4 regions of the Micromonospora sp. NPDC050397 genome follow, and region 2 is predicted to be linked to each of the others. Evidence: riboswitches for the same ligand, from Rfam matches in the RefSeq annotation. Region 2 holds a riboswitch; each other region holds the start of a gene.
What was found. A riboswitch is a leader RNA that binds a small molecule or an ion and turns the genes downstream of it on or off. The one in region 2 is predicted to bind cobalamin.
Positions count from the first base shown of each region.

Region 1 (6,674 bases), on a different contig from region 2:
TACTACCTGCGCTCGCGTCCCGCGACCCGCATCCAGCAGGCCACCGTCGCCGTCACCTCGGCGGTCAAGCCGATCGTCGCGGTGGCCGACGACGAGGCGCTGGCCTGTTCCCTGGAAAACCCCGAAAGCTGCGAGGCCTGCCAGTGACCGCCATTCCCGAACTCCGCACCAGCGACAACACCAGCACCGTTGAGCGGCACATGCTGCTCGATCCCGGCATGGACCTAACCCTGCGGCCGATGCGCTACCCGCAGTTCTTCGACCGGTTCCGGGACGCCATCAAGAACACCTGGACCGTCGAGGAGGTCGACCTCGGCTCCGACCTCGCCGACCTGACCAAGCTCTCCCCCGCCGAGCAGCACCTGGTGTCCCGGCTGGTAGCGCTTTTCGCCACCGGCGACACCATTGTCGCGAACAATCTGGTGCTCAACCTCTACCAGCACGTCAACTCCCCGGAAGGCCGGCTCTACCTGTCCCGGCAACTGTTCGAGGAGGCCGTGCACGTCCAGTTCTATTTGAACCTCCTCGACACGTATGTCCCGGACGAGAAGGAACGGTTCGCCGCGTTCGCGGCGGTGGAAAACATCCCGTCGATCGCCCGCAAGGCCGAGTTCTGCTTCAAGTGGATCGACTCCATTTTCGAACTGAGGGAGCTGAGGAGCCGCGAGGACCGGCGCGCGTTCCTGCTCAACCTGATCTGCTTCGCCGCCTGCATCGAGGGACTGTTCTTCTACGGCGCCTTCGCCTACGTGTACTTCCTGCGTTCCCGGGGTCTGCTGCACGGGCTCGCCTCCGGCACCAACTGGGTGTTCCGCGACGAGTCGATGCACATGGCGTTCGCTTTCGACGTCGTCGACACCGTGCGGGCCGAGGAGCCTGACCTGTTCGACGCCGACATGGAACAGCAGGTCAGGGACATGCTGGCCGAGGCCGTCGAATGCGAGGTCCAGTTCGCCGCCGACCTGCTCGAACAGGGCATTTCCGGGATGTCGCTGACAGACATGCGGGAGTACCTGCAACACGTCGCCGACCGACGCCTGGCCGTGCTCAACATCGACCCGATGTACGGCAGCAAGAACCCGTTCGCGTTCATGGAATTGCAGGACGTCCAGGAACTGTCAAACTTCTTCGAGCGGCGGGTGTCGGCCTACCAGGTCGGGGTGAGCGGCTCGGTCAGCTTCGACGACGACTTCTGATCGGGTGAGTCAGACTGCTGTCCTGGGCGCTCTCGTCGCCCAGGACAGCAGCGAGACGATCACAAACGCACTCGGCGGGTTGAGCGTCCGTGAGGATGGCCCGGACTCGCGTGATGCGGGCATGAGCGTCGTGCAACTCCTGGCGTAACCGCACGACGCGCGCGACCCGCGCGCCCACCTGCCGGCGGGAGGCGTCCAGGCGTTCGAAGTCCGCAGGCGCTATCGCGACCATCTCGCGGCCATCGACGATCACAGTACGGCGGTCGATTTTGCGGCCCATGCGGCATCCTCCGCTGCGGTGGACATCGGAGGTCAAGTCAATCACGCAACGCTGAGACACCGTCTCGCGCCTCGGACACCCTGGCCCGTAAACCGCCCCGCGCCCCGTACGATGGCGAGCGGTGCTGGTTCGCCCGACCCGTCAGGGTAAGGCGTCGTAAGAGGGAACCCGGTGTGAGACCGGGACTGCCCCGCAGCGGTGAGTGGGAACGACCGCCGTCATCAAAGCACTGGACCGTAAGGTCTGGGAAGCGACGGCCAGTAGGCGACCTTGTGTCATGCCCACGAGTCCGAAGACCTGCCAGCGCTGCGCACACCGCCGGTGTGCGCCGCCAGCGGCCTCTCGGGAGGGCTAGGGCGGAGAGATGGTACGTGGCCGTACCCTGTCTTCCCCCTCCCGTGTCCGCCGGACGCTTCGAGGGAAGGACCCCCCGTGAGCACCACCGCATTCGGTCAAAGCACCGTGCTCGGCTATCCCCGCATCGGTGCCAACCGCGAGCTGAAGAAGGCCGTCGAGGCATACTGGGCCGGCACCATCGACGCCGACAGCCTGGCAAACACCGCCACCACCCTCCGCGCCGAGGTCTGGCGGACACTGCGCGACGCCCGGCTCGACTCGATCCCGTCGAACACCTTCTCCTACTACGACCAGGTGCTCGACACCGCTGTCGCCGTCGGAGCGATCCCCGACCGGTTCGCCCGGCTCGGCCTCTCCGAGCTGGACACCTATTTCGCCATGGCCCGAGGGGTCGACGCCGAGCCGGCCCTCGAACTGACCAAGTGGTTCGACACCAACTACCACTACCTGGTCCCGGAAATCGGGCCGGACATCGCCTTTGTCGCGAACCCCGCAAAGGCGCTACGTGAGTACGCCGAAGCCGCTGACCTGGGCATCAAGACCCGCCCGGTGCTGGTCGGGCCGGCCACCTTCCTGCTGCTGGCCAAGGGCGACGATCCGTTCGCCCGCCTCGACGACCTGGTCGAGGCGTACGTTGGAATCCTCGGTGCGCTGGCCGAGGCGGGTGTGGCGTGGGTGCAGTTGGACGAGCCCGCCTACGTCGCCGACCGCAGCCCGGAGGAGATCGACGCCCTGCGCCGTGCCTACGTCCGGCTCGGCGAAGTCGAACACCGGCCGCAGATCTTTGTCGCGACCTACTTCGGCGAGCTCGGCGACGCCCTGCCTGCCCTACTGAAAACCCCGGTCGAGGCGGTCGGTCTGGACCTGGTCGCCGGGCCGGATAACCTCAACCGGCTCGCCGCCGCCGGTCCGCTGCGTGGCAAGACCATCGTCGCCGGCCTGGTCGACGGCCACAACATCTGGCGTACGGACCTGCGTGCCGCCGTCGCCGCCGGGGCGACGGTCGCCGGGCTGGCCGACCACGTCGCGGTGTCCACGTCCTGTTCGCTGCTGCATGTTCCGGTCGACCTGTCCGTCGAGACCCACCTCGGCGCGCGCCTGTACGAGCGGCTCGCGTTCGCCAGGCAGAAGGTGGACGAGGTTGTGCTGCTCGGACGGGCGCTGCGCGACGGCACCGCGCACCTGCCCGCACCGTTGCCACCCGCCCCCGATGCGTGGCGGCACGACGGCGTGCGGGCGCGGCTCGCCGCGCTCGGCTCCGGGGACCGGCAGCGTGGCGACTACGCCGACCGGGCCGCCAGCCAGCAGGAACGTCTGGGGCTGCCGGAGCTGCCGACCACCACGATCGGCTCCTTCCCGCAGACCGCCGAGCTGCGCAAGGCCCGCGCGGCAGTGCGCGCCGGCACTCTCGACGACGCTGGCTACACCGAGCGGATGCGTGCCGAGGTCGAGCACGTCATCCGGCTACAGGAGGAGCTGGGGCTGGACGTGCTGGTGCACGGCGAGCCGGAGCGCAACGACATGGTCCAGTACTTCGGCGAGCAACTCGACGGGTTCGCCGCCACCCATCACGGCTGGGTGCAGTCCTACGGCTCCCGCTGCGTACGTCCGCCGATCATCTACGGCGACGTGGCCCGCAGGTCACCGATGACCGTCGCATGGTCCACCTACGCCCAGTCATTGACCAGCAGGCCGGTCAAGGGCATGCTCACCGGCCCCGTCACCATCCTCGCCTGGTCATTCGTCCGCGTCGACCAGCCCCGAGGTGACACCGCAGATCAGGTTGCACTCGCCCTGCGCGACGAGTGCCACGACCTGGAGACCGCCGGAATCAAGGTCATCCAGGTCGACGAACCAGCCCTACGCGAAACCCTGCCCCTGCGTAAGGCTGATCAGAGGGCCTACCTGGACTGGGCGGTGGGCGCGTTCCGCCTGGCGACCAGCGGGGTCGCCGACGACACCCAGATCCACACCCACCTGTGCTACTCCGAGTTCGGTGAGGTGATCACCGCGATCGACGCCCTGGACGCGGACGTGACCAGCATCGAGGCGTCCCGCTCGAAGATGGAGGTCCTCGACGACCTCGCCGCGATCGGCTACCGCCGGGGTGTCGGACCCGGCGTGTGGGACATCCACTCGCCCCGGGTACCGACCCACGACGAGGTGGTCGAGGCGCTACGCGGCGCCGTCGCGGCCGTCCCGGCCCGCCGACTCTGGGTCAACCCTGACTGCGGTCTGAAGACCCGCGGCTATTCCGAGGTCGAGGCATCACTGCGGCACCTGGTCGCGGCCGCCGCCGAGGTGCGCGGAAACTGACAACACCTTGCCGGGCGGGTTCGAAGCGGACCCGCCCGGCTTGACCCGGGAGTGACATTGAACGTCGAATCCACTGCTTTCCGCTCCACGATCGAGGCGGTTCGCGCCGTCGAGCCGCGGATCGCCGACGCGATCGTGAACGAACTGCGCGACCAGCGCGAGTCGCTGAAACTAATCGCCAGCGAGAACTACGCCTCGCCGGCTGTGCTGCTGGCGATGGGCAACTGGCTGTCCGACAAGTACGCCGAGGGCGCCATCGGCCGCCGGTTCTACGCCGGCTGCCAGAACGTCGACACCGTCGAGGCGGTCGCGGTCGAGCACGCGAAGGCCCTGTTCGGCGCGCCGTACGCGTATGTCCAGCCGCACTCCGGCATCGACGCCAACCTGGTCGCGTACTGGGCGATCCTGGCCGACCGGGTCGAGGTCCCGCACCTGAGGAAGTTCGGAAAACGTCAGGTCAACGACCTCACCGGCGCCGAGTGGGCCGAGCTGCGCGCCGCGTTCGGCAACCAGCGGATGCTCGGCATGTCGCTCGACGCCGGAGGCCACCTCACCCATGGTTTCCGCCCCAACATCTCCGGCAAAATGTTCGACCAGCGCAGCTACGGCGTCGACCCGTCCAGCGGGCGGATCGACTACCAGGCGCTGCGGGAAACGGCCCGCGAGTTCAAACCGCTGATCATCGTCGGCGGCTACTCGGCGTACCCCCGCAAGGTCGACTTCGCGGCGATGCGCGAGATCGCCGACGAGGTCGGCGCGACCCTCATGGTCGACATGGCGCACTTCGCCGGTCTGGTAGCCGGAAAGGTCTTCACCGGCGACTACAACCCCGTCGAGCACGCGCACATCGTCACCACGACAACGCACAAGAGCCTCCGCGGTCCGCGCGGCGGTGCCGTCCTCGCCCAGCCCGAACTCGCCGACCAGGTCGACCGTGGCTGCCCGATGGTGCTCGGCGGCCCGCTCAGCCATGTCATGGCGGCGAAGGCGATCGCCTTCGCCGAGGCCCGTCAGCCCGAGTTCGCTACCTACGCCCAGCAGATCGTCACCAACAGTCAGGCCCTCGCCGAAGGGCTGCTACGGCGCGGCATCCAACTGGTTAGCGGCGGCACCGACAACCACCTGGTGCTGATCGACGTGCACCCGTTCGGCCTCACCGGCCGCCAAGCCGAGCAGGCCCTGCTCGCCAGTGGTGTGGTCACCAACCGCAACGCGATCCCTCAGGACCCGAACGGCGCCTGGTACACCTCGGGCATCCGTATCGGCACCCCGGCCCTGACCAGCCGGGGCCTCGGCGCCGCCGAGATGGATCAGATCGCCGATCTGATCCACACCGTGCTGAGCAGTACCACCCCGAGCGCAGGATCCAAGGCGAAGTACCAGATCGATCCCGTCGTGGCAGACCAGGTGAGCAAGCAGGCGGCGGATCTGTTGGCCCCGTTCCCGCTCTATCCCGGCGTCGACCTCGGCTGAGGACGACAGACCCGGGTGGCACCTCTCAGAAAGGGCTGCCACCCGGGTCGCCGTGCTGGCTACACGGTAGATGCTGTTTAGCTGCCGTATCGCAGGGAGATGGTGTCACCGAGGCTGATGGTGGCCCCCCTGGTAGCCGCAGCTGCCGCTCCCGCGTCGACGCTGAGTTTCCAGGTCGATGCGCCGCTGTTGGTGACACCGTTGATCGAGGTGACGGTTCCGGTACCGGAGGTCGGTGCCCGGCTGGTGACACAGCCGGTCGGGGTGGCCGCGGTGGTGGCGGCGTCGAGTACCGCGCCGAGGGTGGTGGTGGACCCGGTCGGGGTGACGCTGACCGAGCAGACGTTCGGGCTGCCGGTGCCGGTGTCGATGACCAGAGCCAGGGTGCTGGTCTGCCCGCTGGTGAAGGTGGTGGTGCCGACCCATTGCGGCGCTCCGGCGGTGACCGGGACCGGGGGTGTCGCGGTGAAGCCGCCGCCGGAGATGGCACGGACGGCGTCGATGGACGCGTACGGCTGTGGGGCGGTGTCGGACGGCAGGTAGCGGAACCCGCCGCCCGGGGTGAACTGCTGCGCGCGCAGGAAGTCGATGGGTGTCCTGCCGGCCGGGGTGGTGAAGTCGATGCCCTGGCTGGGGATGCCGCAGGCGTTGAGCCCGGAGACGGCCCAGCCGTTGGAGTTGGTGTTGGCCCCGAACATGGAGTTGAACGCGCCGGAGGCGTTGATCAGTTTGCTCTTGAGGAAGTTCTTGCCGGCCTGGACGGCGCTGTCGGTGTTGGCGACGCCGCTGGCGCAGAGCGCGGCCATGGTCGCCCCGGTCATGTCGATGTCACTCGGCGCGGCGAGTTGGGCCGGATTTCCGGCGGCCTGGCTGAAATTCCAGCCGCCGTCGGTGTGCTGGTTGGCGCGGACGACGGTGACCGAGGCGTTGAGCAGGCTTTGCGGCACCCGCGGCGCTCCGGCTTGGGTCTTGCCGCCGGCGAGGGCGAGCAGGGCGAAGACGGTGCCGTTGAAGTTCGCGGGTGGGCCGTAGTAACCGGGTGCGCTGGGCTG
Region 1 is NZ_JBJDPS010000013.1:8,117-14,790, forward strand. It holds partial or broken gene ACI2K4_RS29040 (ribonucleoside-diphosphate reductase subunit alpha) at 1-147, shown strand, start outside; gene ACI2K4_RS29045 (ribonucleotide-diphosphate reductase subunit beta) at 201-1,196, shown strand; gene ACI2K4_RS29050 (hypothetical protein) at 1,174-1,476, opposite strand; cobalamin riboswitch at 1,585-1,796, shown strand; gene metE (5-methyltetrahydropteroyltriglutamate--homocysteine S-methyltransferase) at 1,909-4,149, shown strand; gene ACI2K4_RS29060 (glycine hydroxymethyltransferase) at 4,201-5,622, shown strand; gene ACI2K4_RS29065 (prenyltransferase/squalene oxidase repeat-containing protein) at 5,700-6,674, opposite strand, start outside.
Region 1: linked by a shared signal. The riboswitch ahead of metE (5-methyltetrahydropteroyltriglutamate--homocysteine S-methyltransferase) and the one ahead of cobN (cobaltochelatase subunit CobN) in region 2 are both predicted to bind cobalamin.

Region 2 (7,606 bases):
GTGACCCAGAGCGCGGCGGTGGGGATGGCCCAGCGCATGGTCGCCGGCTGCCCGTGCAACCGGTCGATCACGGCGGTGGTGAACCACCACCAGAACAGCGCCGTCGGCACCAGGGCGAAGATCGCCACCGTGGTCAGGCGTTGCCGTGGCCGTGACCGCCGGGCCCAGGTCACCAGCCGGGGGACCGATGTGTACGGCGACACCCAGGTCCGCAGGGCCGGCACGGCGCTACCACCCGTGGCGGAGGATGCGCCAGGTGGTGCCGGCGCGGATGCGGCCGAGTCCGAACAGCAGCTCCACCGCGTCCCGGAACACGACCGGGTCGTTGTTGGCCGCGCGGATCATGTGTCGGGCCCACCACGGGATCGACATCAGGCCGTGCGCCACCTGGCTGGAAAGCAGATGAGACCGGTACGTGTGCCGGAACCACCGCTCGAACTCGCCGAGTGCCCTGGCCTGCCCCACCGCCTCCCGAGGATCGTCGGGCAGGCCGCCCACCACCCGATAGGCCGCGTTCATGCCGTACACGATGCCCTCGCCGCTCAGCGGGTTGATCATCGAGGCGGCGTCGCCGATCAGGACCGCTCGCCGGTGGGCGAGTCGTGGTATCCGTCGGGCCAGCGGTAGGTGGTGCGCGCGGTGCGCGTACAGGTCGCCCAGTTCGATCCCGCGACGTCGGCAGGAGTCGGCGAAGCCGTCCAGGACCCGCCGCAGGTCGAGTGAGCGCCGCCGGAGTTCGGTGACCATGACGCCCACGCCGACGTTGGCCAGCCCCTTGCCGTTGGGGAAGACCCACCCGTACGCCGGCAGCAGTTCCTTCGACCACTCGAAGATCATGCGTAGTCCCAGTGGCCCGTCCGGGTCGAAGGCGTCGGTGTCGGCGTAGGCGCGCATGGCGATCCCGGTGGTCCGCTCGCCGGGCCGACCCGCGCCGAGCGCCCGCCGCAGCACCGAGTACGCCCCGTCCGCCGCGACCACGAGTCCGGCGTCGAGTCGGTGCTCCTGCCCGCCCCGCCGGACCGACACCCACCGCGAGTCGTCGGCCAGACCGGTGCCGGTCACCTTGTGCCCGCTCAGGTCGAGCGCGCCCGCGTCGAGCGCGGCGAGCCGGAGTCGCTGGTCGAAGTCGGCCCGGGGCACCACGTACCCCTCGGTCGGCATCCCGTCCAGGCCGGTCAGGGCCGCGTTCAGTTCGGCACCGGACGGCCCGTACACGGTCAGTGAGGTGGCCGGGCTCTCGCCAGCGAGCAGGTGACCGAGATCGAGGGTACGCAGCAGTTGTGCGACACCGGGTCCGAGCCCGTCACCGCACGGCTTGTCCCGGGGGAACGTACGTTGGTCCACCAGTGCGACGCGCCAGCCGCGCCGGGCGGCGACGATCGCGGCGGTGGCGCCGGCCGGACCGGAACCCGCTACCACGACATCGAACCGCGCTGGACCCACCGCTCCATATTGCCAGTGGTAATCGATTAGTTACAGGGTTGGCCCGCTGACCGGAGATTACGTCGAGGGGGTGGCCCTGACGAAGCTGGACCATGCGGTTCGATCGAAGGCGAGCACCGGCCCGGACGGGTCCTTGGAGTCACGTACGGCGACGGCCTGCGGCAGTTCGGCGATCTCGACGCAGTCCGCGTTCGTGCCACTACGGCTGGACTTGCGCCAGGTGGCTGCTGACAGGCCGGTGACGATCATCAGGAAGGCTCACTCTCGCTCGTGCTCCGTTGCGATCCGCGCAACGAAATCGACCGACTCGGCGGGGCTCAAGGCTACCTCGCCGAGCCTCTCCGCCTCCCGCCGAAAGAAGGTTCCGAACGCAAAACACCGCTGGGAGGCGTACAGATGACCGATGTCAAACCGAACCGATACGTCCCGACCTGGTCGCAGCCGTACGACCCGGCGGACTCGCCGGGACCGATCCCCTCGGTGCTGGAGCGGTTCCGGCGCGGACGGCCGGAGCAGGCCGAGCCGAGCGAGGCGGAGGTCGAGGCCGGCCGTTACACGGTGGTGCTGGTGCCGCCCGAGGCGGCCGAGGTGATCTCCTGGGACCGGACCGACGTGGGGTTGCGGATGTACCGCGACGGGGACTGGGACCACAACCCGGGCGACCTCGACGAGGTGGCCGACCTGATCGAGCAGGCCTGCGGCGAGCCGGTCACCCTGGTCGAACACCGATCCGACCTGACCTACTGGACCACCCGGCTCCGGGCCGCGCCGCGATAACCGGCCGGGCTGCCGGTCAGGCCGGGTACCACCTGGGCGTGAACACCACCCGGTCACCCGCGCCGCGCTCGACCACCCGTGTGGTGGACGAGCCGACCAGCAGCAGCGTACGCATGTCCACCTCGGCCGGGTCGAGGTCCGCGAGGCGTACCACCCGGACCCGTTCGCCCGGCCCGCCGACGTCCCGCCCGAGCACCACCGGGGTCTCCGGCGACCGGTGCTCCAGCAGCAGCTCCTTCGCCGCCGCCACCTGCCAGGTACGGCTCTTCGACCCCGGGTTGTAGATCGCGATCGCCAGGTCGGCACTCGCGGCGGCGGAGAGCCGCTTCGCGATCACCTCCCACGGCTTGAGCCGGTCCGACAGCGACAGCACGCAGTAGTCGTGCCCGAGCGGGGCGCCGACCCGGCTCGCCACCGCCTGCGCGGCGGTCAGCCCCGGCAGCACCCGTACCGGGATGTCGGTCCACTTTGGCTCGGACGCGACCTCCAGCACGGCGGCGGCCATCGCGAAGACGCCCGGGTCACCGGAGGAGACCACCACGACCCGGCGACCACGCCGGGCCAGGTCGAGGGCGAACTCGGCCCGTTCCGCCTCCACCCGGTTGTCCGAGGCGTGCCGGCGCTGGCGCGGGTTGACCGGCACCCGGTCCAGGTAGGTCGTGTATCCCACCAGGTCCTCGGCGGCATCCAGGGCGGCCCGCGCCTGCGGGGTCAGCCACTCCCGCCCGGCCGGCCCGAGCCCGACCACCACGACCTCACCGACCGCGCCGGAGGCGGACTCGGCGGACGACGCCGGGGCCGGTGACGACGGCAGGTCAACCCCGACCAACTCGGCCCGCGTACGTTCGTGCACCCGGCTCGGCAGCAGCGCCAGCGAGAAGTACGGCACCGTCTCCGGTTCCACCTCCGCCAGTCTGGCCGAGCGCTCCCGGTCGGTGGTGGCGCGTTCGACGTACCAGGCTTCTTCCAGCCGTCCGGCCTGGGTGAGGGCCGCGCGGACGTTGCCGAAGGTACGGCCCAGTTTCATGATCGCGGCCGAGTCGGTGCCCGCCAGCCGTTCCGCCAGCACCTCGGTCGGCAGCGTGCCGGGCAAGACGGTCAGCGTCTCGTCCCGCTCGACCAGCGGTCGCCCGAGTACGGCGGCGGCGGCGCTGACCGAGGTCACGCCCGGCACCACCTCGGTCGGGTAGCGGCCGGCGAGCCGCTTGTGCATGTGCATGTACGAGCCGTAGAAGAACGGGTCGCCCTCGCAGAGGACCACCACGTCCCGTCCCGCGTCCAGGTGGGCGGCGAGCCGGGCCGCGCACTCGGCGTAGAACTCCTCGATCTGCGCGCGGTAGCCGTCCGGGTGCTCCGGCTTCTCCGTGGTGACCGGGTAGGTCAGCGCCTCCTCGATCTGCCCGCCGCGCAGGTACGGCTCCGCGATCGTCCGGGCGACGCTGCGCCCGTGCCGCGCGCTGTGGTACGCGATCACGTCCGCGCGTTCGACCAGCCTGGCGGCCTTGACCGTGACCAGTTCCGGGTCACCCGGACCGAGCCCCACCCCGTAGAGCCGCCCCGGTGCGAGACCCGGTCCCGTGCCGTCCATCGGCGTACCGCCGTCCACGCTGGTCACTCTCTCTCGTCGGCGATGGCGTTGATCGCCGCCGCGGTCATCGCGCTGCCACCCCGTCGGCCGTGCACGACCAGGTACTGCAACCCGGCGGTCTGCTCGGCGAGGGCCTGCTTGGACTCGGCGGCGCCGATGAAGCCGACCGGGATGCCGAGCACGGCGGCCGGTCGCCCGGCGCCCGCGTCGATCATTTCGAGCAGGCGGAACAGGGCCGTCGGCGCGTTGCCGATGGCGACCACGGCACCGTCGAGCCGGTCGCCCCAGAGGTCCAGGGCGGCGGCGCTGCGGGTGGTGCCGAGCGCGGCGGCGAGGTCGGGCACCGAGGGGTCGCGCAGCGTGCAGATCACCTCGTTGTCGGCGGGGAGCCGGCTGCGGGTGACGCCGGAGGCGACCATCTCCGCGTCGCAGAGGATCGGGGCACCGCCGCGCAGCGCGGCGCGCGCGGCCGAGACCACGTCGGGGGAGTAGCCGATGTCGGCCGGCAGGTCGACCATGCCGCAGGCGTGGATCATGCGTACGACCACCGTGGCGACGTCGGCGGGCAGGCCCGTCAGGTCCGCCTCGGCGCGGATCGTGGCGAACGACCGGCGGTAGATCTCCGCGCCGTCGCGGACGTAGTCGATCACGTACCCCTCCGTGCCGCCGCGATCGCGGCAGCGGTCTCGTCCAGCGTCATCAACCGCGAACGCGATCGACCGTCCAGGCTGACCTGGTAACCCTCGTCGGTGGCCAGCACCTCGACATGCCGGTCCGTCGGTCGGCCGCAGCGCCGTTCGCAGCCGACCCAGTGCACCGGCAGGCCCGAGCCTTCCGGACCCGCCGCCGCGTGCACCCGACCCGCGTCGGTCCGTACGTCGGCGAGCGCCTTCGCGCACCCAGGACGGCCGGCACAGCCGGTCACCCCGACCCAGCCGGCGGTGGCCTCGGCCACCAGACCCTCGGCGGTCAGCGCGGCCAACCGGCGCCCAGCCTCTCCGGTGCCCAGATCGGGCACGACGACGGTGCGCCAAGGAGTGATGTTGATCTCGCCGGAGCCGTCGGCGGACGCGGTTTCGAGTGCGGCGACCTGTGCCCCGGTGAGTCGACCCAGCGGCACCGTCAGGACCAGCGCCACCCGCCCGTCGACCTGGGAGACCCGACCGACCGCCGGACGGGTCGGTGTGGTCGTGCTGACCGGCTCACCCGGCGGCAGGAGCGTCGCCGGGTCGAGGGCGGCTCGCAACCGTGCGGTCACCCGCCGTACGCCGTCGTCTAGTTCGGTCAGCCGCCACGCGCCGCCGCCCTGGTCGGCGTACTCGGCGAGGAAGGCGTGCGCGGCGAGCAGGGCGACCCCGGCGGCGGCGCTCGGCGGTACGCGTACCCCGGTGTCGGTGCCGGAGAGCAGCACGGCCAGCCCACCGGTCGGTACGGCGACCAGCCCCACGTCCGCGCCGAAGCCGGTCACGTCGCCCCGGCCGTCGTCGACGGTGAACAGGAACCGGCCGGGCAGGTCGGCCAGCGCCGGGTCGGCGCAGAGCCCCTCGTCCAGCTCGTCGACCAGCGGGCGGACATCGAGTCGGCCGCCGGCGGTCCGGCCGCTGAGGGTGGAGGCGATGACGTTGCGTACCCGCTCGTGGGTCTCGGAGGGGAGCAGGCCCGCCTCCCAGAGCCGGGCGGCCAACTCCCGTTCGGCACCGGGCGCCAGGCCCCGGAGCTGGACGTTGCCCCGCGAGGTCAGCTCCAGTCCGCCGTCACCCAGGTCAGCGGTGGCCGCGCCGAGCACGGCGAGCTGCCGGCGGTGCAGGCGCCCACCGGGCACCCGTACCCGGGCCAGGTTGCCGTCGGCGGCGGCATGTACGCGCAGCGCCCCCGGACAGGCGTCCGGTGCCGACCGCCCTCGTGGTGACCACACCCGGCGGATACTACGGCCCACCAGCAGCCCGGCCGGGAGCGGCTTGACGAACCGGGGTCGGACTCGTGAGAGTGGGAGCCGCTGAACGCGGCGACAGGTGGAGGAAGCCGGTGTGATCCCGGCGCGGTCCCGCCACTGTTACCGGGGAGCGGACCCCGACACGGTCACGGCCCACACGGGCGGGAAGACCGGGGCGAGCGACGATCCGGGAGCCAGGAGACTCCGGGTCACCGCGCGGCACGGTACGCCCCCGACCGGGGACGGCACCGGGCCGCAACCGACGAACCCGGGGCGCGGACCCCGAGGGAGGAACCATCATGTCTCGCCACGCCCTGTGCGGTGCCCGATGATCCTGCTCCTCTCCACCTCGGACACCGACCTGCTCAGCGCCCGGGCCAGTGGCGCCGAGTTCCGGCTGGCCAACCCGGCCCGCACCTCGGTCGAGGAGCTGCCCGCCCTGCTCGACGGCGTCGACCTGGTGCTGGTACGCATCCTCGGCGGCTACCGGGCCTGGGAGGAAGGGCTCGACGCGCTGCTGGCCGGGGCGCTGCCGGTCGTACTGCTCGGTGGTGAGCAGGCCCCCGACGCGGAGCTGATGGGCCATTCGACGGTGCCCGCCGGGGTGGCCGCCCAGGCGCACACCTACCTCGCGCACGGCGGCCCGGCGAACCTGACCGAGTTGCACCGGTTCCTCTCTGACACGGTCCTGCTCACCGGTTACGGCTTCGCGCCGCCGGTGCCGACACCCGAGTGGGGCCGGCTGGAGCGCGAGTCACGCCACACCGACGGCCCGGTGATCGCGGTGCTCTACTACCGGGCCCACCACGTGGCCGGCAACACCGCCTTCGTGGAGACGCTCTGCTCCGCGATCGAGGACGCGGGCGGTCGGCCGCTGCCGGTCTACTGCGCCTCGCTGCGCAGCCCCGCGCCCGCCCTGCTGGAGACGCTCGGCGAGGCGGACGCACTGGTCGTGACGGTGCTCGCGGCCGGTGGCACCCGCCCGGCCGAGGTCGGTGCGGGTGGCGACGACGAGGCCTGGGACGTCGGCGCGCTCGCCGCGCTGGACGTGCCGATCCTTCAGGGGCTCTGCCTGACCAGCAGCCGCGCGGTCTGGGCGGAGAACGACGACGGGCTCTCCCCGCTCGACACCGCCACCCAGGTCGCCATCCCGGAGTTCGACGGCCGGATCATCACCGTGCCGTTCTCGTTCAAGGAGATCGACGCCGACGGGCTGACCGTGTACGTCGCCGACCCGGAGCGGTCCGCCCGGGTCGCCGGTATCGCGGTCCGGCACGGTCTGCTGCGGCACACCCCGCCGGCCGAGCGCCGGATCGTGCTGATGTTGTCGGCGTACCCGACCAAGCACGCCCGGATCGGCAACGCGGTCGGCCTCGACACCCCGGCCAGCGTGGTCCGGCTGCTCACCGCCATGCGCGAGCAGGGGTACGACATCGGCCCCGCCGACGGACCGGACGCCTTCCCAGGTGTCTCGGCCGGTGACGGCGACGCCCTGGTGCACGGGCTGATCGCCGCCGGTGGCCAGGATCTCAACTGGCTCACCGAGGAACAGCTCGAGGGCAACCCGATCCGAATCCCGGCCAGCCGCTACCGGGCCTGGTACGACACCCTCCCGGCCGAGCTGCGCGAGGGAATGGAACGGCACTGGGGCCCGCCGCCGGGTGAACTCTTCGTCGACACCTCGCGCGACTCCGAGGGCGAGATCGTGCTCGCCGCGCTGCGGGCCGGCAACACCGTGGTGATGGTCCAGCCGCCACGCGGCTTCGGCGAAAACCCGGTCGCCATCTACCACGACCCCGACCTGCCGCCGAGCCACCACTACCTCGCCGCCTACCGGTGGCTGGCCGACGAGTTCGGCGCGCACG
Region 2 is NZ_JBJDPS010000007.1:263,702-271,307, forward strand. It holds gene ACI2K4_RS24300 (hypothetical protein) at 1-224, opposite strand, end outside; gene ACI2K4_RS24305 (geranylgeranyl reductase family protein) at 229-1,419, opposite strand; gene ACI2K4_RS24310 (DUF397 domain-containing protein) at 1,501-1,692, opposite strand; gene ACI2K4_RS24315 (hypothetical protein) at 1,840-2,220, shown strand; gene ACI2K4_RS24320 (precorrin-2 C(20)-methyltransferase) at 2,237-3,808, opposite strand; gene ACI2K4_RS24325 (precorrin-8X methylmutase) at 3,832-4,458, opposite strand; gene cobG (precorrin-3B synthase) at 4,455-5,723, opposite strand; cobalamin riboswitch at 5,824-5,946, shown strand; gene cobN (cobaltochelatase subunit CobN) at 6,070-7,606, shown strand, end outside.

Region 3 (7,125 bases), on a different contig from region 2:
GAACAGCTCCCGTACGTCGGCGGGCAGCTCAGCGATGCCCTGCACGGACCCCTCCGCCCGCTTGATCTGGTCGCGGATCGGCGCCGTCCACAGCCCCCGTGCCTTCAGCTCCCGGACCAGATAGGTGTTGATCTGGAGGAACTCGCCGGACATCGTCTCGCGCTTGAACAGGTTCGACACCTGCGGTTCGATGCACTCGTAGCAGCCGGCGATCGAGGCGATCGTCGCGGTCGGTGCGATCGCGACCAGCAGCGAGTTCCGCAGACCGTGGGTGGCGATCACCGCGCGCAGCGCGGCCCACCGTTCGACCTGGGCGGGCTCCGCACCCCACAGGTCGGGGTGCAGCTCGCCGCGGGCGGCACGGGTTTCGGCGTACGAGGGGTGCGGGCCGAACCGCTCGGCGAGCCCGGCAGAGGTTTCGAGTGCGGTCAGGAAGACCTCCTCCTGCACCCGGGTGGACAGCTCCTTTGCCTCGGCCGAGTCGAACGGCAGGCGCAGCGTGAAGAACGCGTCCTGTAGACCCATCAGGCCGAGGCCGACCGGCCGCCAGCGCGGATTGGACGCCGCCGCCTGCTCGGCCGGGTAAAAGTTGATGTCGATCACCCGGTCGAGGAACACCACCGCCGTCCGTACCGTGGACCGCAGCTTCTCCCAGTCGACGCCATCGATGGTTATGTGCTCGCCGAGGTTGATCGAGCCCAGGTTGCACACGGCGGTCTCGGTGTCGCTGTTCACCTCCAGGATCTCGGTGCACAGGTTCGACAGGTGGATGGTGTTGCCCGGAGCGCCGGTCTGGTTCGACAGTCGGTTCGAGGCGTCCTTGAACGTCATCCACCCGTTGCCGGTCTGCGCCAGGGTCCGCATCATCCGCCCGTACAGGTCCCGGGCCTTGACCGTCTTGACGGCCTTCTTCTCGGCCGCCCGGTACGCCTCGTCGAAGGCCTCGCCGAAAAGGTCGGGCAACTCGGGGGCGTCGGACGGGTCGATCAGCGACCAGTCGCCGTCGGCCTCGACTCGCCGCATGAACTCGTCCGGCACCCAGTTGGCCACGTTGAGGTTGTGCGTACGCCGGGACTCCTCGCCGGTGTTGTCCCGCAGTTCCAGGAACTCCTCGATGTCCGGGTGCCACGGCTCCAGGTAGACGCAGGCCGCGCCCTTGCGTCGACCGCCCTGGTTCACCGCCGCCACCCCGGCGTCGAGCGTCTTGAGGAACGGCACGATGCCGTTCGACCGGCCGTTCGTACCCCGGATCAACGCACCGCGACCACGTACCCGCGACCACGAGATGCCGATACCGCCGGAAAACTTCGACAGCTTCGCAACCTGGTGGTAGCGCTCGTAGATCGAATCGAGCTCGTCACGTGGGGAGTCGACCAGGAAACACGACGACATCTGCGTGTGCCGGGTGCCGGAGTTGAACAACGTCGGTGAACTCGGCAGATAGGCCAGGCTCGACATCAGCCGGTAGAAACCGATCGCCTCACCCGGTGTCTGCGACAGGCCGCAGGCCACGCGCAACAGCCAGTACTGCGGCGTCTCCACCACCAGGCGGGACTCCGGATGCCGCAGCAGGTACCGGTCCGCGACCGTACGCAGCCCGAAGTACTCGAACCGCAGATCCCCCTTCCGGGTCCACGGCATCGTCCAGCTTGCGGGCATTACGCGCGACGAACTCGGCCGTGTCGTCCCCGATCAACCCGAGCTGGTGCGCGTGGCGAATCGACTGACTGAAGCTGGCCACGCCCTGCCCACGAACCTCCTTGTCCACGTACGCGGCCAGCAACCGCGCCGCGAGCTTCGAGTACTGCGGCTCCTCGCCAATCAACTCCGCGGCGGTCTGGATCGACAGCTTGTCCAGCTCAGCGGTGGTCGCCCCGTCGTACAGGCCGCTGATCGTCTTCGTCGCCACCCGCAGCGGATCCACCTCGTCCAGGTCTCCGACCCAGCGCTCCACCGCGCGGACAATCTTGTTCACGTCGACTGGCTCGGTGTCGCCGTTGCGCTTACGGACCTGCATCACGTGCCGGCGCTGTTCCGGTACCGCCTGTTCGAGCAGACCCTGCTCCCGTGTTGGCGTCATGTCCCCCTCCTCATGCCTGTCCACGAGGTCGACGGACGCGCAGGGGGAACGCCACTGTTCGCCTGACGGCGTGCCTGCCACGACGGACCGGCTGATGGCGTCGGCCGTCCCACGCGACCTTCGACCGCCACACGCGTCGCGTGCGGCGCGCTGGCAGGTCTTCGGACTCGCGGGCGTCGTACTCGTACCTACTGGCCATCGCTTCCCAGACCCAGTACGGGTCCAGTGCTGTGTGACGGCGGTCGTTCCCACTCACCGCTGCGGGGCAGTCCCGGACTCACACCGGGTTCCCTCTTGCCTCGGCCACCGCGCGGAGCGGCGGTCGAACCAGCTGCGAGAGACACCATATATGGGCGCCAGGCTGAATCGGCAACACCAGATGTCGTGTCGGGCGTGTCGCGGCGCACCGTCACCACATGGTGCCCCGGGTGATGCCTCCCGGTCCCGACGGCGTACGGTGCAGAGCGTTGGCCGAACACGGGGCGGCCGGCATGTCTCGAACGAGCGCGCCGCTGAAGTCGAAGCCGTGCCCGATCAGACGACGGTGGTCCTGGCTGAGCTCGTGACGGGCCGCCCACGGGAACCTCGGCTACCGGTGCCGCGCTACCGCTGTACGGTCTCGTTTCGCCTCGAAGGTTCACCCTGGGTCAGCGACGGGTGCAGATCCGTCGAGATCGGCGTTCCGTTTGCCCTCGATGCGGGCCACGCGCCAGATGGTGAGGGCGGCGACCCAGGTCAGCGCGAAGAGTCCGACGATGACGTACCCGACGAGGTTGAGATTGAGGTTGCCGATCGCCGCGAGCGGACCATGTTGGATGTCGAGCTTGTCGGTCAGGATCGAGATGAGTTCGATGATGCCGATCATGAGCGCCACCGCGACGGAAAGCCCGGTCAGGGTGATGTTGTAGTAGACCTTGCGGACGGGTTTGGCGAACGCCCAGCCGTAGGCGTGGATCATGAGGTAGCCGTCGATGGTGCTGAGCAGGCTCATTCCGGCGGCGAAGAGAATCGGCAGGGTCGGCACCGCGTACCAGGGCAGGCTGAAGGCGGCGGCGCCGCCGGCGAGGACGAGGAGGGAGACCTCGGTGGCGGTGTCGAAGCCGAGTCCGAAGAGCAGCCCGATCGGGTACATCTGCCAGGGGCGGGTGACCGCGCGGGTCGCTCCGGCCAGGATCCGGTTCATCAGGCCCCGGTTGTTGGGCTGCTGTTCCAGGGCCGCCTCGTCGTAGGCGCCGTGCCGCATCCGGCGAAAGACCCTGATCACACCGACGAGCACCACCAGGTTGAGGATGCCGATGAGGTAGAGGAAGACGCCGGAGACGGTGGTGCCGATCACCCCGGTCGCGGTCTGTAGTGCCGAGGAGTCGTCCTGTACCTGTCCGGCGAGCGCCCGTACGCCGATCCCGAGCAGGAAGCAGAGCCCGAACACGACGTCGGAGTGACCGAGGGAGAACCAGAATCCGACCGAGACGGGTTGCTGGCCGTCGGTCATCAGCTTGCGAGTGGTGTTGTCGATCTCGGCGATGTGGTCGGCGTCGAAGGCGTGCCGCACGCCGAGGGTGTAGGCGGTGACGCCCAGGCGCGATTCATCGGTGGATACCCGCTGGTCAGCGTGTGGCCACTGCCCCGACGCCCGATGGTCCACCGGAGCGGACACCCGACGGGATTGTGTTCGGGGCAAGCATTTCCGCCACAACCGGGGTGAACTCGGCGACGTGCCGCCAGATTCGGGGTGCCGCAGCGGCGGCGGTCGCGACGGTGGCATCGGTCTGGCGAAGGAAGGCGAGGTGACGGCAGGCGTGCACCGCGACGTCCAGGGGGCGGATCTCGGTGGGGGAGGGGGCGAGGGGATCGTCGGAGCCGAGCACCGGTGCGGGTGCGACCGGCGTCGTCGCGGCACCCGGCCGGGGGTCGGGTAGAGCGACGTAGGTGACGATGAGGTGACGGTCGGCGAAGCGCCACGAGGTGGAGTGCAGGAGCCCGTCGGGATGCCCCGACGGCAGCTCGGCCAGCGACCGCGCCACGGCATCGGGATGTTCACCCCGCAGGGGTGCGGAGATGACGCGAAACCGCAGGCCATCCAGGTCGGCACTGATCAGGAGCACCTCGACAACAACGGTCGTCGTCGGTGCGGCGGCGATGCGCGGTGACGATGGCACCTGATCAGCTTAGGAAGAGGGTCGTTCCGATCTCGGTGGGTCCCGGAGATTCACTCCGCCGAGAACCGAGCGGGACCGTTCAGCCCTCAGCGGATGCGGCCACCTCCCATCCCGTGCCGGCCTCGGTGTCGTTGACGACCAGTCCGGCGGCTGTCAGAGCAGCACGGATGCCGTCCGCAGCCTGGTACGCCTGCTCCGCGCGGAGCTGGTCGCGTACGCGAAGGAGCGGTTCCACCAGGGGGCGAAGCAGTTCGTGTGGGTCTCGGAGGCCCACGGCGGCGGCGTGGCCGAGCCGGACGATGAGGCTTCGCAGCACGGCGCGAGCCTGGGTCGTGCCTTCGTCCTCGTCGGTGTCCGCCGCCCAGACGCGGATCGTCTCCTCGAGGTCGAGAATCACCGCCACCATGTCGTCGGCTGCCCCGGCCAGTCGGGCTACCTCGAAGCGCCGCTCGCAGTCCAGTGTCACGTCTGGCAGGGGTAGTGGTTGCGCTGCCCGCGAGGGTTGGACCGGGACCCGGCTGGTCGCCGTCGGCGCGCGTAGGTCGCCGCGGGTTAGCGCGCGCAGCTCGGTCAGAGTCAGGGTGGCACCGGCCGGTAGTACGTGGCTGCGGCCGGCGCGGCGTACTGTCATGCCACCTCGGCCGGTGATTTCCACGTCGCCGCTGAGCAGGTCGAGAACCACCGCGGTGTGTTCGTCCACACCGAGGATGGCCGCGTCGTCGGACAGGTCCTGTTCGAGGACGGTGAGGCGCCGTTCGCCGAGGTACGAGTAGCGGGTGTCGTGGGTGCCGCCCTCCGTGTTGTTGTAGTGGGGTATCACCACCACCTTGAGGTCGAGCCCGGCGAGCAGGTCGAGCCCTTCGCGCCAGTGCGGTGCGGCTCCGACCTTGTAGATTTCGTAGACCGGAACGGCGAGATACCCCATCGTGGCGGCGGCTGCGGAGGCGAACACGGTCGCCCCTCGCGGACGTCGTACCCGCTCGGCCAGGGCGGCGGCGACTGGTTGACGGTGCCACTGGTCGAGGGCGTAGGAGGGGCTTCCCGGACCGGAGAAGAGCCAGTCTGCGGTCCGCACCATGGCCAAGCCCCGATCGGCATCCGACCCCGCGGGTGCTCGACCGCGCATGCCCGGCGCGACCGACACCCGTAACCCGACACTGTCGTGAAAGTAGTGCTGCGCGCGAGCGGAGATGTCGGCGACATTTTCCTGAAAGCCGTACGGCGTCTCGAGCAGCACCGCGTTCGGTCGGTCCGACGGCAACTGGTCGACCACTGCGCGGTGGACACTGACCATGGTCGGGCTTGTCTCACCGGAACCCATGATGACGAGCAGTGCGCACTCGGTCCGCTGCATGAGCTGCCTCCTCGGCCCCATTCGAGCCCGCGTCCACCTCGGACCGTAACCCACGGTCGCTACGACGTCACGTCGGTACCCCCGCTGTTCGGTGTTGCTTCGACACCAGTCCTCTGGTGCGCGGACCAATCAGCGGTGCCGGAAGAGTCCCTCGTTGACGTTCGGTCGCGAGCGGGAAGAGGGGCGATCGTCGGAAGCGTCGGCGTGAAGGCGAGTAGTTTGCCGGCGGATGAAGGGAGGGGGTGACCTCTCTTAAAGCCGCCCCTGGGCTATTGCCACTACTTTGCAACAGTGGCACCGTGGTCGTCGGTGGAGGTCAACGAACCGCGCGGGTGCCGAGTCACGCCGGCCGGGTAGGTGACGTCCACCTGCGCTCGGTGCCGTTCGTGTCCGGACCAGGGTGTGCGACCCACACGCCCTGCTGACGGCCGCACGGTTGGTATGGCCGAGTGTGCGTGTAACTGGACCGGATCACGATGCTCAGGCCGGCGCCGCTGGCTTCGGGAGCGGGTGTCGTGATCCGGCGCCGGTCCGCCCTGATGCCCCGGTTCTCGGGGACGCCGGCAGGTAGGCGCCTCGGGCTCATCGGCCGACACCACGCAGGTGGGTGAGATGCCTACCCGGGGCCGTGGAGCAGAGCCCTGCGGAGGATCGCGGACGGGTCCGCACCGAGGTCGAGCTGGCTCGGGGTGGCGTCCGCGCGGACGAGCAGGTCTCCAACCGCGGCGATCATGGCCCCGTTGTCGGTGCAGAGACGGGTTGACGGCACCCGCAGGCGGATGCCGGCGGCCATGCATCGCTGTTCGGCGAGAGCACGGACCCGGCTGTTCGCGGCGACTCCACCGACGAGGAGCAGGGTGTCGACGTGGTGGTCCCGGCAGGCGGCGACGGCCTTGCGGGTGAGGGTGTCGGCGACGGCCTCCTGGAACGAGGCGGCGACATCCGCGACCGGTAGCGGCAGGTCACGATGCTGTTCGACCCAGCGGGCGACGGCGGTTTTCAGACCGGAGAACGAGAACCGGTAGGGCGGGTCGTGCGGTCCGGTCATCGGGCGGGGGAACAGGATCGCGTTCGGGTTCCCGTCGCGGGCGACCTGGTCGATCGCCGGTCCGCCGGGATAGGGCAGGCCGAGCAGGCGGGCGACCTTGTCGAACGCCTCCCCGGCGGCGTCGTCGACCGTGTCGCCGAGGTGCATGACCGGGTCTCGGGCGAGGTCGCCGATCAGCAGGAGCGACGTGTGCCCACCGGAGACGATGAGCGCGACGCAGCGCTGGGGGAGGGGCCCGTGTTCGAGTACGTCGACCGCGGCGTGCCCGGCGAGGTGGTGTACGCCGTAGAGCGGTACGCCGAGGCTGAGCGCGTACGCCTTGCCGGCGGCGAGGCCGACCTGGACGGCGGTGGCGAGTCCGGGTCCGGCGGTGGCGGCGACCGCGCCGATGTCGGCGAAACCGATCCCGGCCTGGTGCAGCGCGTGTTCGACCATCGGTGTGATCGCGTGCAGGTGGGCGCGGGCGGCGATCTCGGGTACGACT
Region 3 is NZ_JBJDPS010000013.1:827-7,951, reverse strand. It holds partial or broken gene ACI2K4_RS29040 (ribonucleoside-diphosphate reductase subunit alpha) at 1-2,080, opposite strand, end outside; cobalamin riboswitch at 2,215-2,427, opposite strand; gene ACI2K4_RS29035 (HoxN/HupN/NixA family nickel/cobalt transporter) at 2,718-3,737, opposite strand; gene ACI2K4_RS29030 (hypothetical protein) at 3,688-4,239, opposite strand; gene ACI2K4_RS29025 (hypothetical protein) at 4,319-5,593, opposite strand; gene tsaD (tRNA (adenosine(37)-N6)-threonylcarbamoyltransferase complex transferase subunit TsaD) at 6,210-7,125, opposite strand, start outside.
Region 3: linked by a shared signal. The riboswitch ahead of ACI2K4_RS29040 (ribonucleoside-diphosphate reductase subunit alpha) and the one ahead of cobN (cobaltochelatase subunit CobN) in region 2 are both predicted to bind cobalamin.

Region 4 (7,606 bases), on a different contig from region 2:
GCTACCCGGACCTGGCCGCGGTCGCGCTCCGCGAGGCACTGGCCGAGCAGTACGGCGTCGCGGCGGACCGGATCGCCACCGGCTGCGGCTCGGTCGCGCTCGCCGAACACCTGACCCGGGTCACCACCCTGCCCGGCGACGAGGTGGTCTACTCCTGGCGCTCGTTCGAGGCGTACCCGATCATCACCGCGACCAGCGGGGCGACCAGCGTACGGGTGCCGAACACCGCCGGCCACGGGCACGACCTGACGGCGATGGCCGACGCGGTGACCGACCGGACTCGGCTGATCTTCGTCTGCAACCCGAACAACCCGACCGGCACCAGTGTGCGCCGGGCCGAGTTGGACCGTTTCCTGGACACCGTCCCGGACGACGTGCTGGTGGTGCTCGACGAGGCGTACCGGGAGTTTGTCACCGACGCTGAGGTACCGGACGGGCTCACCGCGTACGGCGACCGGCCGAACGTGGTGGTGCTGCGTACCCTCTCCAAGGCGTGGGGCCTGGCGGGCCTGCGGATCGGCTTCCTGGTCGCGCAGCCGGAGGTGGCCACGGCGGTACGCAAGGTGGTCACCCCGTTCTCCAGCAGTGTCGTGGCGCAGGCCGGCGCACTCGCCGCGCTGACCCAGGCCGAGGAGGTACGTCGCCGCTGCGCACTGGTGGTGGCCGAACGCGATCGGGTCACCGAGGCCCTGCGCAAGCTGCTGCCCGAGGTGCCGACCAGCCAGGCGAACTTCGTCTGGCTGCCGCTGCCGACGCTACCCGGCGGGGTCGACCGGGCGGTCCAGTTCGGCCGGGTCTGCGAGTCCCGGGGCGTGATCGTCCGCCCCTTCCCCGGCGAGGGCGTACGGGTCACCATCGGTACGGCGGCCGAGAACGACGCGTTCCTCGCCGTCGCGGAGACCGCCCTCTTGTTCAACTAACCGGATCGAGCCTATTTGCCGCTTTTCGCCGTGAACGTGGCCATACTGCCCTAGTTTTCGAAGCGGGCCTGTACTGCCAGCACTGAGGCATTGCAGCCCTGTCAGCCACTTCGAAACCATGGGGGACAACTCGTGCGTATTGCCAGAATTCTCACGCTGGGGGCTGCTGCGGCGGCCGCAGCGGTCGCCTTCACAGCTATGCCGGCGACGGCCGCCCCGACCGATGACACGGAGGTGACCTTCGAGATCCTCGCGGGGACGCTCGACATCACCGCTCCAGCCACCGCCGATCTGGGCACCGGAGACGCCGGCACCGTGATCGAGGGGCAGATCGGGCCGGTCACGGTCGACGACTCCCGAGCGAGCGACGACGCGTCCTGGGAGGCGACGGTGACGTCGACCGACTTCACCACCGGCACCGCGACGCCGACCGAGACCGTTCTTGCCTCACAGGTTGACTACTGGTCTGGGCCAGCAACCGCGACCACCGGTAACGGAACGTTCACACCTGGCCAGGTCAACGCGGCTGCCGCCGCACCGCTCGATGACACCACTCCGTTGACCGCGTTCACCCACACGGGCGGCACCGGAAACAACACCGCCACCTGGAACCCGACCCTTGAGGTCAACGTCCCGCTGGCCAACGTGGCGGGCACGTACACCGGAACGGTGACACATTCGGTGGCGTAGCCGCTGCGGCCGATCGGCCCTCTGCGCCATTGTGGCGCTGCTCTGCCTCGCCGTGCCGGGCCAACCCGCCCGGGGCGGCGAGGCAGAGCCGGAGCCCGATCCGGGAAGCATCGGCATTCAGTTGCTTGAGGCGCCGACCGAGCGCTCCAAGGACCCCCGCGCACTCCGCTACATCGTCGATCATTTGCCGCCCGGCGCCATTGTCAAACGACAGATGTTGGTGGCGAACAAGACCGACCAGCCGCAGAAGATCGAGCTCTATCCGGCTGCGGCGACGATCACGGGTACCCGGTTCCAGTTCGGCGAGGGGCGGGCCTCCAACGAGCTGGCCTCGTGGATCTCGCTCGACCGCGCGTCGGTGGATCTCGCGCCCAGGGAGTCGGCACGTTTCCGGACGACCATCACCGTGCCGCCGAGGGCGTCGAGGGGCGAACGGTACGCGGTCATCTGGGCCTCCGTCGCCTCGGCGACCGACCCTTCCGCCAACGTCAACAAGATCCACAGAGTTGGCGTGCGGACCTATCTCAACATCGGCATTGGCGGCGAGCCGCCGTCCAGTTTCACGATCGGCGACATGATCCCGAGCCGCGACACCCTCGGCGTGCCCTCGGTGCGGGTCGCGGTACGCAACACCGGCGAGCGTGCGCTCGACCTGGCCGGCTCGGTGGCCCTCTCCGACGGGCCGGCTGGCATGAGAGCCGGGCCGTTCGACGTACTCGAAGGCACCACCCTGGCACCGGGCGAGTCCGGCACGGTGGTCGCGGTTCTTCCCCGCGAGTTGCCCAACGGCCCCTGGCAGATAGCGGTGGAGTTGGAAAGTGGTCTGGTGAGGGAAACCGCCACCACCCGGATCACCTTCCCGGACCCGGGACGGCCAGGGCAACCGGGCTCGCCCCTGAGCCGGTTGGAATCGCCCTGGCTGCTGACTGCCGGAGCACTGGCGATCACGATGATCGTGGTGCTCGTGCTGGCACTGTCGAGGCGTCGTTCCCGGCGGAACCGGTCCACGGTGGCTGGGTGACCTTCCGGTAACCGCCCGAAAACTCAGGTCGCGGCGAGGATGACCGGCTGGGCGGCGCCGTAGAACTGCTGGTCGTCCGCGTCCGGCGGGGCGGCCGAAGCGAGCCGTTCCACCGCGACGAAGCCGTCCGCCGCGTACGCGAAGCCGGGCCGCCACGCGACGACCTCGTCCCCGGCGGTCAGCGGGAAACTCGACCGCTCCGCCCCGGTCATCGAATTCAGCGTGACCAGCTCGTGCGCGTCGGTGAGCAGGTGCACCCGGCCGGACTGGACGGCGACGATCCGGGCCGGCTCACGCCCGGTCCGGCGCCAGAGTTCGCTGCCGTCGCGGACCGAGCGGGCCACCAGTTCGCGACCGCTCGGGGTCAGCGCCACGTCCCCGTCGAGCACCGCCTCGGTCGGGTCCAGCACCGGCACCGGCACCGGCTCGTCCCGATCCACCAGCCAGCCACGGGTGGTCCCGGCGCTGCTGGTCCGCATCGCCGGACAGTTCGACCCGCCGTTGCCGCAGCCGAGCGGGGCCAGCCCCAGCTCCGGGCCGGCGTCCTCCGGACGCCACCGGTCGACCAACTCGCCGGACTCCACGTCGTGGAACTCGGCCACCTGCGGGGCCGCGCAGGCGTCGACGGTGACGAGCTGCCCGCCGCTGGTGGTGAGCGCGCCGGCCCGGCAGGAGCCGTCGATGCCGACCCGCCACAGCTCCCGCCCGTCGGCCAGGTCCAGACCACGCACTCCCGAGCCGCCGATCACCACCAGCACCGCCCGGCCGCTCCGACCGGTCGCCGGGATGAGACCGGCGGGGGTGTAGTTGGTGCTGGCTCCGGTGCGTCGTCCGTTGTACCCGTGTCCGGGCGGTGGACCGTCGACCCGCCACACGATCCGGCCCGTACGCGCGTCGAGAGCGACCAGGTTCCCGTCCGACCAGCGGCTGACCACGGTGGTGCCGCTGGCCACGACGCCGATCAGTTCGGCCGGCCACCGCCGGTACGACCAGTACGGCGTACGCCGGGTCCGGGCGTCCACCGGCAGGTCGGCGCGGACCTGGCGGGTGGTGGCGTAGACCCGCAGCCGGCCGTCCACGATCAGCGGGGCGGAGGCGAGCGTGCCGACCACACCGGTCGCCGCGTTGACCGGGGCCGGATATCCGGTACGGGCGGTGGTGAGCACCTCCGCCGGGGCGAGCACCCGGTGGACGACCACGGCGACTGCCGCGACGGCCAGCAACGCCGCGATCGCGACGACGATCGGCCGACGCCGAGCCACTCCCCCGCTCCGGGATCGCATCCAGCACCTCCGCCGGCACCCTATCCATCCGGTCCGGGCCGGCGCCTGGCAGGTCAGGCGGCAGCGGCGGGGTCACCCCGACGGCCCGGCCCGGTCACCCCGACGGCGGCGGCGAGATCGGCCAGGTCGCGGCGGAGCACGTTCTCGACCGTACGGGCCGCCAGCCCGCCGAAGAGCAGCGCGATCAGCCGCCCGGACGGCGTGGTGACCACGCCCTCCTGCACCACGCTGACCGCCGTCCAGCCGCCCCGCCGACATCGCCGACCGTCGACCGGCGTGAAGCTGTACGCGGTCCGGTAGTCGACGCCCGCTCCGGCGGAGGTGACCGTCAACCGGTGCGGCGCGACCATCTCCTCCACCCGGAACTCCTCGACCAGCCCGGTCCCGTCCGGTAGCCGGTGCCCCTCCCGCCAGGTCGTGCCGGGCCGGACCGGTCCCGGGGTCAGCACCTCGATCCCGGTGACGGTGGAGAGCCAGCCGTCTCGGCCCGGAAGGTCGGTGAAGACCCGCCACAACTCGTCGGCCGACGCCTCCACCAGTCGGGTCACCGCCACCGTCGCCATCGCACCCCCCGAGCCCTTCCCCGAACACCCACCGTACGGGCGAGAGCGCCCGACCAGCGCAAAGATCGGCGAGCGGCGACAAGAAGGTGACGCGGGTGACGTCGCGAACGGCTCGGTGACGCCGGGGCGAACGACTCCGCTATGGTCCCGGGTGGCACAAACGTTGCGAGGTGCCCCGCGGTCGCGGGGAGAATCGGGAAGCCGGTGCGAATCCGGCACGGGCCCGCCGCGGTGACCGGGGAGCTGCCACCCACGCGTACGAGACGCGGCCACTGGCCCACGAGGGCTGGGAAGGCGGGTGACCAGCGCTGATCCGGGAGTCCGAAGACCGGCCTCGCGTCACGAGCCCCGTTTCGGGGCACGAGCGCAGCGGGAGCCTGCCTTGGACACCGAACCCGTCACCCAACCCGTGCCGGTAACCGAACCCGACCCGATCGGCGGGACGGATCTTGCCGCCGCGCTGTACCAGGTCATCCACCGCCGTCGGGACGTGCGCGCCGAGTTCACCGGCGCCCCGATCCCGAACGAGGTGCTGCACCGGGTGCTGGCCGCGGCACACGCCGCGCCGAGCGTCGGACTCTCCCAGCCCTGGGATTTCCTCCTCGTTCGCGACCCCGACCTGCGTCAGCGGTTCCACCGGCACGTCGAGCGGGAGCGCGAGAGTTTCGCGGCCACCCTCGACGGCGAGGCCGCGGCACGGTTCGCCCGGATCAAGATCGACGGCGTACGTGAGTCGACGCTGTCGGTGGTGGTCACGTACGACCCGGAGCGGGGTGGCCCGGCGGTGCTCGGGCGTCACTCGATCGCCGACGCCGGCCTCTACTCGGTCTGCCTGGCGATCCAGAACCTCTGGCTGGCCGCGACCGCCGAGCGACTCGGCCTCGGCTGGGTCTCGTTCTACCGGGAGGAGTTCCTGCGGGACCTGCTGGGCATCCCGGCGACGGTCCGCCCGGTGGCCTGGCTCTGCCTCGGCCCGGTCAGCCACCTCGAACAGGTCCCCGACCTGGAGCGGCACGGCTGGCGTCGGCGACGGCCACTCTCCGAGGCGGTCCACCACGACCGGTGGACCGCCCGCTGACCCGGTTCTCGACGCGGAGGCCGGGTAGCGCCGTCAACCGAGCGGCTTGACCCCGCTGACCACCCAAATCGTGATCGCGAGGAGGAAGTCACCCCGGGCGACCGAGGCGTCGACGGCTTCGAACCATTCCGCGCCGAGCAGCGCCGGATCCGCCCCGAGCCTGCGGATCGCGTCCCGGTCGAAGATCGGGGCGATGGCGTTGGCCTCCGCGAAGTCGGTCACCGCGACAGTGATCGGTTCGGCGCGCACCTCGTCGAGTCCGGCCGCCAGCAGCCTGCGGCGCAGCGTACGGCCCATCCGGAACTTGTCCGGCTGTTCGGGGGTGGCGACGTACTGGAAGAACTTCCCCCGGATGCGCTCGATCAGCTCGGGCGCTATCCCGTCCAGCAGAAGACTCTCCCAGTCCGTGTCGATCAGACACAGTCGTCCGCCGGGGCGCAGCACGCGTACCAGCTCCGCCACCGCGCGGTCGGGCTCGGCGAGGTGCTGCATCACCCGCTCGCTCCGTACGCCGTCGAAGCTCTCGTCGGCCAGGTCGAGCGCGGTGACGTCTCCGACGAGGTACTCGACCCGGCTGCCGTCGTGCCGCCTGGTCGCCGCCGTCACGAAGAACTCCGACCGGTCGACCGCGACCACCTCGCCCTCCGGTCCGACCAGCCTCGCGAGTTCGCGGGCCACCTCGCCCGCCCCGGCCCCCGCGTCGAGCAGTCGCTGACCCGGCCAGGCGTCCAGCGCGGCACGGGCCACCTCGCGCACCTGCCGGATGGACGGATAGGCGGCGATGCGTTCGAGGTAGTCGACCATGCTCGTCTGGAGCTCGTTCCCGGCCCCGTCGACGTCACTGAAGGATGTGGTACCTGCGATTTCGTCCGTCACGTCGGTAAGGCTGCTCTGCCGACGGGTCGTCGCGACAGCCATCCCCGCGTTGCCTGCGTCACACCGGTCGGCAAGCATCGTTTTGCCTGGTCATCCGCAACGGTGAGCGGGCGGCCGAGAAAAGCGTCACGGGGGTGAATTTCGCACCGATCCGTGCGTGGCTCGCGGCGACCGACCGGCAACGACCGGCGGCAACCGGTGCCGGACCTGGCGAGGCGGCCCCGACCTGTCATCGCTGGACGGGGCCGCCCGGGAAACGCGAATGGAGTTGTCTGAATCAGCCGTCGAAGGAGCCGGCCCGTGCCGCGCCGATGAACGCGGACCAGTCGGTCGGGCTGAACGAGAGCACCGGTCCCGTGACGTCCTTCGAGTCACGCACCCCGACCACGCCGGCCAGGTTGTCGGCCACCTCGACGCACCAGCCCTGGTCGTTCGACCGGGTGCTCTTACGCCACGACGCGCGCGCGAGATCGATCTGCATTTTATACCCCTTTACGACGAGTTATGCACATAAAAGTGCGTTCGCCGGTATTCTTACACGGCGAAGGGAGCGAACGCGTTACCGAATGCAACATGCGCCACTACAGCGGGGCACGCTCACACAGACTGTGCGACTCGATCAATCGCACCGCGACCAACGGTGCTCCACAATCGATAGACGATGGCGAAGTAGGGGTCAGGGGCGCGCGGGAAGTACGGTGCCGGTCACTTCGCCGAGGGCGACGGTGCGGCCGTCGGGGCCGGCAGCGGTAGCGCTGATGGTGACCGTGTCGCCGTCGGCGAGCCAGCTACGGGCCACGCCCTCGGCGAGTGCCACCGGCTCGGCCCCGCCCCAGGTCAGCTCCAGGAACGAGCCGACCTGGTCGCGGCGTACGCCGGAGACGGTGCCGGAGGCGTAGAGGTCGCCCGCACGCACCGAGGCGCCGTTGACGGTCAAATGGGCCAACTGCTGAGCCGGGGTCCAGTACATGCCGGCGAACGGTGGCTCGCTCACCCGGCTGCCGTTCCAGTCGACCGCGAGCCGCAAATCGAGACCGAGGTGCGGCTCGTCGCGCAGGTATTCCAGGACCGGCGGGTCCTGCTCCGGAGCCGGCACCCAGGCGTGCTCCAGGGCGTCCAGCGGCACCACCCAGGGTGAGATCGAGGTGGCGAACGACTTGCCCAGGAACGGGCCG
Region 4 is NZ_JBJDPS010000021.1:63,956-71,561, forward strand. It holds gene hisC (histidinol-phosphate transaminase) at 1-920, shown strand, start outside; gene ACI2K4_RS33705 (hypothetical protein) at 1,053-1,610, shown strand; gene ACI2K4_RS33710 (hypothetical protein) at 1,642-2,631, shown strand; gene ACI2K4_RS33715 (PQQ-binding-like beta-propeller repeat protein) at 2,655-3,914, opposite strand; gene ACI2K4_RS33720 (SRPBCC family protein) at 3,968-4,477, opposite strand; cobalamin riboswitch at 4,629-4,829, shown strand; gene bluB (5,6-dimethylbenzimidazole synthase) at 4,938-5,555, shown strand; gene ACI2K4_RS33730 (methyltransferase domain-containing protein) at 5,589-6,431, opposite strand; gene ACI2K4_RS33735 (DUF397 domain-containing protein) at 6,709-6,912, opposite strand; gene fahA (fumarylacetoacetase) at 7,108-7,606, opposite strand, start outside.
Region 4: linked by a shared signal. The riboswitch ahead of bluB (5,6-dimethylbenzimidazole synthase) and the one ahead of cobN (cobaltochelatase subunit CobN) in region 2 are both predicted to bind cobalamin.